One region of the Terrabacter sp. P2_E3 genome, then DNA from elsewhere that is predicted to be linked to it. Evidence: predicted binding sites of a transcription regulator. Region 1 holds the regulator's gene; each other region holds the start of a gene.
What was found. Region 1 encodes LexA, which represses DNA repair genes until DNA is damaged. Its sites were predicted from a motif close to TCGAACANNTGTTCGA; they were not measured.

Region 1 (4,482 bases):
CGCGCTCTTCGTCCCGCTCAACGTGCTGCTCCACCGCTTCGGCGCCACCCCGGACGACCGTCGGCTGAGGCGGGTGGCGGACGCCGCGCTCGAGGTCTGGGGCGACGTCGTCCCGGTCGCTGCACTGCGCTCGGCCCTGCCGTCCGCGCTGCGGCTCGGGCGGCTCGGGCGCGCCGAGTCGTGGCTCCGGGTCACCGCGACCCTGACGCCGGAGGAGGCGGTCGAGCACGGCGACGCCGGCACGTGGTGGCTCGGTGCTCTCGGTGACGAGCCGCCGCTGTCCTGAAGGCTATTCAGCCACGGACCGAGCCGAACGTGCCTCGGCGCCATCGGCCTCGCGCAGGTCCCACAGCTCCTTGGTCTGCACGCCCCAGTAGGCGGCGAAGAGCACGATGATGATGACCTCGGCGATGAGGATCAGGTGGTCGAAGCCGCGCACCGTCAGGGCCGCCAGCACCGTCGCCCCCAGGGCGACGGCCAGGGCGACCGCGATCGCGATGTAGATGCGCTTGTAGACCGTTCCGCTCGCGCCGGTGCCACCGGCGGCGCCCTGGTGGCGCTCCTCGGCGCGCAGCGCGCTGAAGACCATGACGGCGATCACCCCGGCCACCATGGTGCCCGCGGCGATGCCGTGGCTCAGTGCGATGAACCGGTCGCGCAGCACGAGGAAGAGGGTGAGCTCCGCGAGCAGCACCAGACCGCAGACGGCCGAGACGACCGCCGAGCGCACCGTGGGCCGGTCGGACGGATCGCGCGTCATCGCGCCGCGCTTGAGCCAGGCGGCCACGAGGGCCGCGAGGACGGCGACGACGACGAGGGACCAGATGTTGTTGCGCACGGCCGCGGCGATCTCGGCCGGGGTCTGGGTGTACGCGTTCGGCCCGCACCGCCCGTCCGGCACCGTCGGGACCATGGCGACGACGAAGGCCATGAAGCCCGAGAAGTTGAGCAGCACGTCCTCCTCGGGCGAGTGCCCCTTGTAGGCGATGAGGCTGGCCCCGAGCGCGCACAGCGAGCCGACGAAGACGGTCCGCGCCGGCGTGTAGTAGTACGCGCTGATCGAGCCGAGCCAGCACGAGTGGTCGGTCTCCCACCACCACTGGTAGCCGACCGAGAGGAGCAGCATGAGGAGCAGGGCGATCATCGCGCCGCGCAGGTAGCGGTAGGTGAAGACGACGTCGCGGGTGCGGCCGGGTGCCATGGCGGTCTCCTTCGCAGGACTCACGAGTCAGAGTCTCGCGCCGTCGCGTCCGATACGCCTCCCGGACGCGACGATGCCGCCGGCGCGGAGGGCGCCGACGGCGTACGTCGTCGGGTGGGGGAGCGGGGCGACGTCAGAGCCGGCGCAGGACCGCCGTGACCTTGCCGAGGATCGTCGCGTGGTCGCCGTCGATGGGCGAGAAGTCGGGGTTGTGCGGCATGAGCCACACGTGCCCGTCGGTGCGCTTGAACGTCTTGACCGTCGCCTCGTTGTCGAGCATCGCGGCCACGACGTCGCCGTTCTCGGCGTGCTGCTGCTGGCGCACGACGACCCAGTCACCGTCGCAGATCGCGGCCTCGACCATCGAGTCGCCGTTGACCTTGAGCAGGAAGAGGTCACCCTCGCCGACGAGCTGCCGCGGCAGCGGGAAGACGTCCTCGACGACCTCCTCGGCCGTGATCGGCACGCCCGCCGCGATCTGGCCGAGCACCGGGACGTAGGACGCCTCGGGGCGGGCGTCGCCCGAGTCGGTCTCGGTGTCGTAGTGGTCGCCCCGCGGACGTGGCCCGGTCGGGTCACCGCCGCGGTAGCCGAGCTCCTCGGCCTTCGCATCGGGCGAGACGACCTCGAGGGCCCGCGGCCGGTTGGGGTCGCGGCGCAGGTAGCCCTTGGCGACCAGGGCATTGAGCTGGTGGGAGACGCTCGACGGGCTGGCGAGGCCGACGGCGTCGCCGATCTCGCGCATGCTCGGCGGGTAGCCGCGCCGGTCGACGGAGTTGCGGATGACCTCGAGCACCCGCCGCTGGCGGACGGTGAGACCGTCGCCGGTCTCGCGATCGGGAAGCTCGGTCACGCCCATGGTGTCCCCTTCGTCGGCTCGTCAGTCCGCGTCGTGACGCTGGGTGTGCGGCCAGTGTCAGTGGTGGCTGGTGAGGTCTGTGGTGTGAGGAAAGACTACGCAGTTCGAACACAGTTGCCAAACACCTGTTCGATGCGTGTCTCGACTTCATCGAACATACGTGCTACAACTCGTACAGACGTTCTATCGAACACGTGTTCGCCAGATCAGGAGCAAGGGGAGGTCACCATGAGCGCCATCGTCCTCGAGGCCGTTCGTCAGCCGCACACCGAGGAGCCCGCGCGGTCGCAGCCGACCGGTCGGCCCCGTCTCGTCCTCGTCCCCACCGGGCCGGAGGCCGCTCGTGCGGTGCGTGCCGCGAGGCCGCCGATGCGCCTGACGCGTTTCGGTCGCCTCGTCGTGACGCTCCTCGTCGCGGGCGTCGTCTCCCTCCTCGGCGTCGGACTCGCCGGTCAGCTCGCGTCGGCCACGGGCGAGCCGCGCACGATCACGGTCCGGTCCGGCCAGACCCTGTCGGGCATCGCCGCCCGCGAGCTGCCTGAGCTGACCGCGGCCGAGGGTGTCGTCGAGCTGCAGATCGCCAACGCGCTCAGCACCACCTCGATCCACGCCGGCCAGCAGCTCGTCGTCCCGGGTCGCTGAACCGGGGCCTCCTGGGCCGGCCGGGGACGTATGCCGTGTGTCCGGCTGCGCCCGTCCCGGCCCTTCCGATCCGCCGCGTTGGCTCCACCTTCAGCGGCTGGCGGTAGCGGCGCTTCGACCCCGCCGTTCCTGCCCCGGACGCCGCACCCCTGACGGGGGTGCGGCGTCCTGCTGTGCCCGCACCTGCCGTTCCCGACCCCTGTGGATGACGGGCTCGAGTCCTCGGACGCCTTGCCTAGCGTGGCTGTCCTCGGAAGGGAGCAGGGGATGCGCTACGACGTGGACACCGACGCGCTGCGCGACGACGCCGCCTCGGTCGGCGAGGTGCTCGCGCGGGTGCAGCGGCTGAGGATCGGCGACGAGCTGCGGCCACTCGGTGGGGCGATCCCCGGTGGTCGTGTCGCCGGCGGGCTCGGCCAGGTCGCTGCGGCGTGGGAGGCGCGGCTGGCCGGGACCCGCTGGGAGCTGCGCGAGCTGGGCCGCTGCCTCGCCACGGCCGCCGACACCTACGACGCCGTCGAGCAGGCGTCCCGGCAGGCCCTGCGGTCGTCGTCGTCCGGCGGCACCCCATGAGACCTGATGTGGCGGGTGCCGGTGCTCCGCTGACCATGACCGTCGCCGACGTCCGGGCCTGCCGACCGCAGTCCCTGCTCGAGGTGGGCCGGCGCCTCGAGGAGCATCGCCTCCGGGTCCTCGGACTCGCGGAGCTCGTGCTGTGGCGTCGCTCCGCCGCGCCGCGCTGGTCGGGCGCGGCCTCCTCGGCGGCCGCCGACCGCTACGGCCTCGTCGTCGCCGGCCTCGGACGGCTCGCGGGGAGCATCGCGGTGACCGGTCACGCGGTCGGGCACGCCGCGGCACGTCTGCAGTCGGCGCTCGAGCTCGTCGGTCGCGCCGAGCGTCGGGCCGCCGACGAGGGCGCCTGGGTCGACGGCGATGGTCGGCTCTTCCTTCCCGTGCGGGCGTCGCTCGGAGACCTTGCCGGCGAGGCGCACCGGGCACGGCTCGACGAGCTGTTGAGGGTCGAGGTGCACGCCTGTCTGGCGCGGGCCCGACAGGCCGCGAGCCAGACCGACGACGAGCTGTGGCGAGGGCTGCTGACCGCTGCCCGTGGCGCGACGGCGTCTCCGGGGACTGCCGCGCAGCTGGTCCCGCAGCTGCCACCTCCGCCGGCGGGACCCTCGACGAGTGCCGGGGTCGGCGGTCACGTGTTCGCCTCGGCCGCGTGGTGGCGGTCCCTGACCGACGAGGAGCGACGCCGCGCCATCCGTGAGCGGCCGGACTGGGTGGGTCCTCGCGACGGGGTGCCGGCCGCAGCTCGCCACGAGGCCAACCTCGTCCTGCTCGGCCGAGCGGAGCAGGCTGCCTGGACCCGCGAGCGGGAGGCACAGCGGGCGGCGTCTGCGAGCAATGCCGCCGAGCGCACCCGTTCGGCCGAGCACGTGGCGGCCCTGCAGGCGGTGCGCGACGTGCTCGGGCGTCGCGACGGTGGACCCCGGCGTCTGCTCCTCGTCGACGCGAACGGACCCGACGTCAAGGCGGCCGTCGCGATCGGCGACGTCGACCGGGCCGAGCACGTCGTCACGTTCGTCGGCGGCCTGTCGACCATGGTCGGGGCCGATCTCCGGCGCTACGACGACACCTTCGTGCGGATGCGTTCGGAGGCCAAGGCGGTGGCGCGCGGTGAGGACGTCGCACTCGTGACGTGGATGGGCTACGACGCGCCGCAGGTTCACGAGATCATCACGTCGGTCGACCGGAACGTCCTCAACGGCAAGCTGGC
Region 2 (4,482 bases), on a different contig from region 1:
GTCGCCGGCCGCGTCGACGATGCGCGCCGTCGCGTCGAAGGAGCCGTCGTCCCAGACGTCCGGCTCGGCCCCGGTGTCGAGCTCCCAGGAGCGGTCGACGCTCATCGGCCGAGCTCCTGCAGGGCGGCCCGCAACAGTGCCGACACCCCGGCGCCGTCGGCCGCGAGGGGAGCGATCTTGTCGAGCGCGTCGTCGGCCTGGCGCACGGTCCACCCGAGTCCGACGAGCGCCTCCCGGACCTGCTCGCGCCACGCCTCGCCGGCGTCGAGGTGGACGTGGTCGCTCTGGCCGGCCGAGCCCGGCAGGGCGCCGAGCTTGTCCTTGAGCTCGAGGACCATCCGCTCAGCGCCCTTCTTGCCGATGCCCGGGACCTTGGTCAGCGCGACGAGGTCGCCCGTGCCCAGCGCGACCCGGACGGCGTCGGGCGAGTGGACCGCGAGCACGGCCAGCGCGAGGCGGGGCCCGACCCCCGAGACGGTCTGGACGGTCTCGAAGACGTGCTTCTCGTCGTCGGTGGCGAAGCCGTAGAGCGTCAGCGAGTCCTCGCGCACGACGAGACTGGTGGCGAGCTCGGTGGGCTGGCCCAGGCGCACGGACGTCGCCGTGGCCGGAGTGGTGTGGACGAGCATGCCGACACCGCCGACGCCGACCACGACCGAGTCGAGGCCGACCTTCAGGACGGTGCCGGAGAGCGAGGCGATCATCGGGGCTGGGCTCCAGGGTGGGGTCGGGCGGTCTGGCCGGTGCGGGTGGGCTGGGTGGTCGCGGCGCGCAGCCGCTGCAGCGGTGGGGCGGCTCCCGGTGGGACCCGGCGGGGTATGCCGCTCCCCCGGTTGCCCGTGCGCGCGAGCACCTCGAGCCGCGCCTCCTCGAGCCGGCTCTGCGTGCCTCCGCGCCACACGTGGCAGATCGCGAGGGCGAGCGCGTCGGCGGCGTCGGCGGGCTTGGGCGGGGTGTCGAGCCCGAGGAGCCGGGTCACCATCGTCGTCACCTGCGCCTTGTCGGCGCGTCCGCTGCCGCTGACCGCAGCCTTGACCTCGGTGGGTGTGTGGAGGGTGACGGGCAGGCCGAGCCGCTCGGCCATGATCATGACGATCCCGGTCACCTGAGCGGTGCCCATCACGGTGGAGACGTTGGTGTCGGCGAAGACGCGCTCGATGGCCACGGCCTCGGGACGGTGCCGCGCGAACCACTGCCGCATCTCGTCCTCGACGGCGACGAGGCGCTTCGGGGTCGGGTCGCCGGACGGCGTGCGGATGACCCCGACCTCGACGAGCGACAGCTTGCGCCCCGGGACTCCGTCGACCACGCCGACGCCGCAGCGGGTGAGCCCGGGGTCGACCGCGAGGACGCGCACGGCATACCTCCCTGGGGCGTGGGGCTCTGGACGATCCGAACAGGTGTTCGGGACAACGCTAACGGGCCTCCCCCGAAAGGACGGGAGGCACGCCGGTCTCGGCGTGCCTCCTCGTCGAACCTCGGGCGCACGAGCCCTCGGCGCGGTCAGTCCTCGTCGTCGTCGAGCTGCGCGAGGACGTCGTCGGGGATGTCGCCGTTGGCGAAGACGTTCTGCACGTCGTCGCTGTCCTCGAGGGCCTCGATGACGCGGATCATCTTCTTGGCGCCGTCGAGGTCGAGCGGGACCTGGAGGTTCGGGACGAACGACGCCTCGGCCGACTCGTAGTCGATGCCGGCATCCTGGATCGCCTTGCGGACCGCGACGAAGTCGGTGGCCTCGGAGATGATCTCCCACGTGTCACCGTTGTCGTTGACCTCCTCGGCACCCGCCTCGAGCACCACTTCGAGGATGTCGTCCTCGGAGCCGGCGTCCTTGAGGACGGTCACGACACCCTTGCGGTTGAAGACGTAGGACACCGAGCCCGGGTCGGCGAGCTGGCCGCCGTTGCGGGTCAGCGCGGTGCGCACCTCGGCGGCAGCCCGGTTGCGGTTGTCGGTGAGGCACTCGATGAGCACGGCGACACCGTTGGGGGCATAGCCCTCGTACATGATCGTCTGCCAGTCGGCCGCGCCCGCCTCGGCACCCGAGGCGCGCTTGACGGCGCGGTCGATGTTGTCGTTGGGCACCGACGTCTTCTTGGCCTTCTGGATGGCGTCGTAGAGCGTCGGGTTGCCGGTGGGGTCGGCGCCACCCTGACGGGCCGCGACCTCGATGTTCTTGATGAGCTTGGCGAAGAGCTTGCCGCGCTTGGCGTCCTTGGCCGCCTTCTGGTGCTTCGTGGTGGCCCATTTGGAGTGGCCGCTCATGCAGTGTCCTCGCGTTCCGGTGACTGGCGTGCACCCGACTGCTGGAGTCGGTGCTCTCTGACGATCGAGACGAACTCGGCGTGGATCCGGCGGTCTGCCCCCACCTCGGGGTGGAAGGACGTGGCCATGAGGTTGCCCTGCCGGACCGCGACGATCCTACCGGCGGCCGGGCCCTCGCTGACGCGGGCGAGGACCTCGACGCCCGGACCTGCCTGCTCGACCCATGGGGCGCGGATGAAGACGGCGTGCACCGTGCCGGTCGTCGAGGGGTCGCCCCAGGCGTAGTCGAGGTCCTGCTCGAAGGACTCGACCTGACGGCCGAAGGCGTTGCGCCGCACCGTGATGTCGAGACCCCCGAGCGTCTGCTGGTCGGGACGCGCGTCGGCGATGCGGTCGGCGAGCATGATCATCCCGGCGCACGAGCCGTAGGCGGGCATGCCCTCGGCGATGCGCCGCAGCAGGGGCTCCCGCAGGTCGAAGGCGCGGACGAGCTTGTCCATGACCGTCGACTCGCCACCGGGGATGACGAGGCCGTCGATGGCCTCGACCTCGGCCGGACGCCGGACCGTGACGCCCTCGGCGCCGAGCGCGGTGAGGGCTGCGAGGTGCTCGCGGACATCGCCCTGGACGGCGAGGACGCCGATGCGCGGCACGCCGACGCCTTCGGCGCGACGGTCGGCGCCAGGGTCCACGGCGGGGTCCGCGGCGGGGTCGGCGGTCGTGCCGGGGAACGTGCTGATGGTGCTCACCGGGTCAGCGTAGAGCGCTCGTCGTGACGGACGCGCCACGGGTCGGGCTGCGAGAACCGTCTCGGATGCCAGACGTCCGCGGAGGCGGCCCTGACATCGGCACGATGCCACCGGATACGTTGCGGCCATGACGACGGTGCACACCCACGACGACCTGACCGCCCGCGCCGAGCAGGCCGATGCCGCCTCCCCGCTCCGGGGCACCCGCGACCTGTTCACCCTCCCCGACGACGTCATCTACCTCGACGGCAACTCGCTCGGCGCCCTGCCGAGCGCGGTTCCGGCCGTCATCGACGACGTCATGCACCGCCAGTGGGGCGAGCGCTTGATCCGATCGTGGAACGAGGCCGACTGGTGGGGCGCGCAGACCCGCGTCGGCGACCTCGTCGGCCGTCTCGTCGGTGCTGCTCCCGGGCAGGTGGTCGTGACCGACTCGACGTCGGTCAACCTCTTCAAGGCGGTCATCGGCGCCGGACGGCTGCGGCCCGGCCGCCGCGTCGTCATCACCGACCCCGACTCCTTCCCCACCGACCTCTACATGACCGAGTCCGCGGCCGAGCTGGCCGGCCTCGAGGTGCGCCGGGTCCACCCGCGCGACGCCGTGGCCGCCATCGCCGAGATCGGTGACGCCCTCGCGCTCGCCTCCTACTCGAGCGTCGACTACCGCACGGGCGAGCTCTGGGACCTGCGCGCGATGACCGAGGCCGCCCACGCCGTCGGCGCCCTCGCCTGCTGGGACCTCTGCCACTCGGCCGGCGTGATCGCGGTCGAGCTCGACGAGGGCGGCGCCGACCTCGCGGTCGGGTGCGGCTACAAGTACCTCAACGGCGGCCCCGGCGCCCCCGCCTTCCTCTACGTCGCGACCCGCCACCAGGACGACTTCGACCAGCCCCTCACCGGCTGGCAGGGACACGCCCACCCCTTCGAGATGCGTCCGGACTACGAGCCCGCGCCCGGCATCACCCGGGCCAGGGTCGGGACCCCGCCCCTGCTCTCGGTGCTCGCCCTCGAGGCCGCGCTCACGGCCTACGACGGCCTCTCTCCCGCCGACGTGCGCGCGGCGTCGCTCTCCGTGACCGGCACCTTCATCGACGCCCTCGACGCGCTCGGGATCGACCTCCCGCTGGCGACGCCGCGCGAGCCGGAGCGCCGCGGGTCCCAGGTGTCCCTGCGCCACCCCCAGGCGTTCGCCGTCGTGCAGGCCCTCATCGCCCGTGGTGTCATCGGGGACTTCCGCGAGCCCGACATCATCCGGCTCGGCTTCGCGCCGCTCTACGTCACCCACGTGGACGCGGTGCAGGCCGCGGTCCACGTCAAGGAGGTCCTCGACGGGCGCGAGTTCGAGCGTCCCGAGTTCGCCGAGCGCGGCGCCGTCACCTGACGCATCGCCGGGTCAATGGTGCTGCGCCCGTCATCGCGTGGGCCGGCGTCGACGGGCGTCCGTCAGCACGTCGACGTTGTCGCTCCA
Region 3 (4,482 bases), on a different contig from region 1:
ACCGCTACAACGGCGCTCGCCTGAAGACCGTCGTCGAGCCGGCGCTCGAGCAGCTGCGGGCGCAGGGCGGGGCGTATGCCGACGCGAAGGTCGTCTTCGTCTGCCACTCCATGGGTGGCCTCGTCGCCCGCTGGTACATCGAGAAGTGCGGCGGCGCCGAGGTGACGCGCAAGCTCATCACCCTCGGCACGCCGTGGCGCGGGGCGACCGACGCGCTGACCCAGCTCGTCAACGGCGTCAAGAAGGGCATCGGCCCGCTGTCGATCGACCTCACGGACTTCTCGCGCAGCATGCCCTCGCTCTTCCAGCTGCTGCCGGAGTTCGCATGCATCGGCAACGGCGGGGGCTACGCCAAGACGACCGAGGTGTCGGTGCCCAACGTCAGCACCACGATGGTCGCCGACGCGATGGCCTTCCACACCGACCTCCAGGCCGCCGAGGCGGCCCGGCCGGACAGCCGGACCTCCGCCCACATGATCGTCGGCATCCGGCAGCCCACCGCGACCACGGTCCAGCTCTCGGGCGGCACGGCCACGGCCTACCAGGACTTCGGCACCGACAACGACTTCGGCGACGGCACGGTGCCGCTGACCGGGGCCGTCGGTCTCGGCGAGGCCCTCGACACGAACCTGGCGGTCCGCGTGCCCGACCAGCACACCAACCTCCAGTGCAACCAGCTCGCCCTCGACCAGGTGCAGGAGATCCTCAGCGCGAAGCCGCTCCGCCGCCGCGAGATCACCGACACGAACGTCCGCGCCGTCGTGCCTGACCTCGTCACGCAGGGTCAGGCCCTCAAGGTGGCCTTCGACCTCGAGTCGGACGACCCGGGCGCCGACCCGCCGCGCAAGGCCGTGACCATCACGGTCAGCGGCGCGAAGGGCAAGGTGCTCGCGACTGCCGAGCCGACCCTACGGAAGGGGCACGGCGTCGCAACCTTCGACGACCTTCCCCCAGGCACGCACACCGTGACCGTCACCGGCTCCGGTCCCACCTCGACGGTGCGCCCCGTCACCTCGACGACCCTCGTCTGGCCGAAGTCCACCGGCTGAGGGTGCGGAGCCCGGTGGTGCCGGCGGATTCGCGCGGACGGGATCGTCGAGGGCCTCTGGGCCTGTGGACAGTCGGCGAGCACTGTCGGCAGTCGAACATATGATCGAACCATGACCGCATCGACCATAGAGCGCCCCGGGGGTGGCGCGCGCCACGCCGGTGTCGCTCATGCCGAGCGGCCGGCGCGTCCGGTGGGCGAGCGGGAGGCCGCTGTCGCAGAGGTGATCGGGCTGACCGACCTCCCGGGGCTCGCGGCACGACTGGCGGCCATGGCTGCGGAGCTCCGGCTGGTCGCCCGCAGCACGCCGCTGTGGGCCATGGCCGAGACGGGACTCGGGGACGCGATCGAGCAGGCTCAGGCCGTGCGCGAGATGGCGCACAACCTGTCCGCAGTGCTGGCCGCCGAGGTGAGCGCGCGAGGGCTGCCTGACAGATCCGGGCTCTCCCGCAACGACTGGGTCGCGGGTCACGCTCCCGGCTTGGCCGCAGGGGCGTCGGCCGCTCTGACCGCCGTGGGCGCGGCCATGAACGAGCCACGGTGGGCTGCACTGTCAGGAGGAGTGCGCGACGGCTCGATCTCGGTCGACAAGGCTGCGGTCATCGTGCGCTTGCGCGACGACGTCATCCGGTGTGCTGATGTCGCCCAGGTGGACAGTGTGGTCAACGCGATGGTCGAGGGCGCGTCGGCGCTCGGCATCAAGGACCTGAGGCGTCTGGCATCGCACGCCCGGGCGGGCCTTCGACCACCGGCGGTGGTCGAGGACGATGATCAGCGCCTCCGTGCAGCCCGGTCGCTGAAGAAGATCGGCCGGTGCGCCGGGATGACGGAGTACCTCTGGAGACTCGATCCCGAGGGTTCGGCGATCGTCGACGCAGCGATCGACGCCTTGGCGCGGCCGCGCCCTGATCTGGACTGGAGTCGTTGGCCCACAGTGCCCGGCAGCGGCGCGTCTGCCGCCGGAGCCGGCGACGACGACGGCGACGGCGACGGCGACGGCGCGAGAGTCCAGCGCGGGTCCGTCGATCCCCGGTCGGCGGCGACGCGCCGTGCCGACGCCCTGCTCGAGCTGATCGGACGCGCCGTCGCGGCGCCCCTAGGCGTCACCAGAACGCCGAGGACGAAGCTCGTGGTCACGATGTCGCTGGAGGCGTTGCTCGACCGCCTGCGCGGTGCCGGGCTGGCCGACAACGACGAGGTCCTGTCCGCAGCGACGGTGCGCCGGCTGGCCTGCGAGGCCGAGGTCATCCCGATGGTGCTGGGCGGTCCGTCCCAGTCGCTCGACATCGGCCGCGAGGATCGCTACTTCACTCCCGCCCAGAGACTGGCGCTGGCGCAGCGTGACCACGGCTGCAGCTACCCGGGGTGCTCCGTACCTCCGCAGTGGTGCGAGGCGCACCACGTGGTGCACTGGCTTCATGGCGGAACGACCGACCTGTCCAACGGTGCCCTCCTCTGTGGGAGGCACCACACGATCGTCCACCAGCTCGGGGTGACGGCGATCGTCACGCCGAGCAACGTCATCTGGCAGCCACCGCGCGAGCATCGACGGCCCTGACCCGGCACGGGCCGGGGCGCGTGCACCACATGGTCCCGGGTCCATTCCGGTGGCGATGATCCCTGCTCGGCGGGACCAGGTGGCGAGCGAAGGCTGGGGCGATGTCCAGGTGCGGCCGGCCTCCGGCGCACGGACGCTCTCCGACCCCGCGATGTCGTGCGCCGCCACGCGCGGGGTGCCGCCGGTCGGGCCCTGGACCATCCCGTTCTGTCGCTCCCGTTCTGTCGCTCCAGTTCTGTCGACCCCCGCTCCGTCGGTCTGACGCACTGTCGTCAGGCGGTGGTTGGGTGGTGGGCATGACTTCAGAGAAGAGCACTGGATCGACGATCGGCTGGGACTGCGTCGCGCTCGACTGCGCGGACGCGGCAGGGGTGGCGCAGTTCTACGCCGACCTCCTGGGCGGCCGAGTGGAGGCCGACCCCGAGGGCGACTGGTTCAACGTGCTGTGGGACGGCCCGCGCATCGCGACCCAGCTCGCACCCGGGCACGAGTCTCCTGACTGGCCCCGCGGCCAGCAGCAGGCGCACCTCGACTTCGTCGTCGCCGACATCGCCGCCGCCCACGAGCGGGTGCTCGCCCTCGGCGGCACGGCACTCGATCCTGTCGAGCCGCCGCAGCCGGCGCCGGACCGCGGGTTCCGCGTCTACGCCGACCCGGCCGGCCACCCGTTCTGCCTCTGCCGTCCGACCCCGGACGCCTGGGCCTGAGGCGGGCCCGCGACCGTCAGCCGAAGTCGAGCCCGTCGAGTGACGTCGACGGCTTCTGGTCCGGCAGCCGCAGCATGCGGAACGAGTTGCCCAGACCCAGCAGGCCGGCGAGGAGAGGGACCAGCAGGGCGATCTGGAGAGAGCGGTTGCGGGCTTCGTCGTTGATGGCCAGCACCTCGGCCTCGACCTCGGCCGGCTGGCCAGAGATCTGCTGCTCCAGCTGGGTGTTGCTCATGATCTCGGCGTCGTGCTCGAGGGCCTGGGCGATCTGCTGCTGCTGCGCGGCCGGGATGACGGAGCTGTTCTGCGCCAGCTGGGTGAAGCCGACCGACAGCGCAGCGAGCATGAGGCCGCCCGCCATCGCGAGACCGAAGGAGAGCCCGAAGGACCCGGCCGCGGAGTTGACGCCGGCGGCCTCGCTGACGCGCTCCTCCTCCACGGGGGCGAGGGTGTAGTTGTTCAGCTGCGAGACCAGGAGGCCGAGGCCGCAACCGGTGATCGCGAGCGGGACCACGAAGTACCACGCGCTGTCGGCGCGGGGGACGAGCGGGAGGATGATCGCGACACCCAGACTCGTGAGGACGAAGCCGGTGCGGATGATCGAGGCCGGTCGCCGGTCACCGGCCTTGCGTCCGGCCAGCAGCGCTGCCCCGAACATCGTCAGCGACAGCGGTGCCAGCGACAGGCCGGACTGGAGGGCGTTGTACTCCAGCGTCATCTGGAAGTAGAGCGGAAGGGCGATCATCGCGCCGCCCAGGGTGACCTGCTGCAGCAGCTGGCCCGTGACACCGGCCGTGAAGTTCGGGTGCCGGAACAGGTCCGGGTCGAGCAGGGTGACCTGCCCGGCGCGCTTGCGCCGGCGGAGCCACCGGGCCAAGAGCACGAGCGCGGTCGCCCCGACGACGAGGAGCAGGCCGACGTACTGACCGCCCTCCTGCCAGACGAGGATGCCCAGCACCACCCCGCCCATGCCGAGGGCGGACAGGATCGCGCCGACCACGTCGATCTGGCGCGAACCGGTGTACTCGACGTCCCGGACCAGCCGGATCTGGCTCAGCACGACGACGATGATGAGGACCTCGAGGGCAAAACCGACCCGCCACGACAGGTACGTCGTGACGAACCCGCCGAGCAGTGGGCCGATCGCGGCGGCGATGGCGGCCGAGGCC

Region 2: ruvC (crossover junction endodeoxyribonuclease RuvC) is a predicted target of LexA. The motif match lies at 1,393-1,408, and genes of this name have one in related genera.
Region 3: AC1DW8_RS08880 (HNH endonuclease signature motif containing protein) is a predicted target of LexA. The motif match lies at 1,142-1,157, and genes of this name have one in related genera.

What each region holds. Positions count from the first base shown of each region.
Region 1 covers NZ_JBFUEN010000023.1:40,832-45,313, reverse strand. The annotation lists gene AC1DW8_RS21990 (phosphotransferase) at 1-286, shown strand, start outside; gene AC1DW8_RS21985 (hypothetical protein) at 290-1,201, opposite strand; gene lexA (transcriptional repressor LexA) at 1,335-2,060, opposite strand; gene AC1DW8_RS21975 (LysM peptidoglycan-binding domain-containing protein) at 2,289-2,702, shown strand; gene AC1DW8_RS21970 (hypothetical protein) at 2,970-3,275, shown strand; gene AC1DW8_RS21965 (alpha/beta hydrolase) at 3,311-4,482, shown strand, end outside.
Region 2 covers NZ_JBFUEN010000001.1:87,527-92,008, reverse strand. The annotation lists gene ruvB (Holliday junction branch migration DNA helicase RuvB) at 1-105, opposite strand, end outside; gene ruvA (Holliday junction branch migration protein RuvA) at 102-704, opposite strand; gene ruvC (crossover junction endodeoxyribonuclease RuvC) at 701-1,357, opposite strand; gene AC1DW8_RS00410 (YebC/PmpR family DNA-binding transcriptional regulator) at 1,504-2,265, opposite strand; gene pdxT (pyridoxal 5'-phosphate synthase glutaminase subunit PdxT) at 2,262-2,957, opposite strand; gene kynU (kynureninase) at 3,142-4,395, shown strand; gene AC1DW8_RS00395 (DUF4037 domain-containing protein) at 4,426-4,482, opposite strand, start outside.
Region 3 covers NZ_JBFUEN010000005.1:234,090-238,571, forward strand. The annotation lists gene AC1DW8_RS08875 (esterase/lipase family protein) at 1-1,049, shown strand, start outside; gene AC1DW8_RS08880 (HNH endonuclease signature motif containing protein) at 1,161-2,606, shown strand; gene AC1DW8_RS08885 (VOC family protein) at 2,903-3,313, shown strand; gene AC1DW8_RS08890 (MFS transporter) at 3,330-4,482, opposite strand, start outside.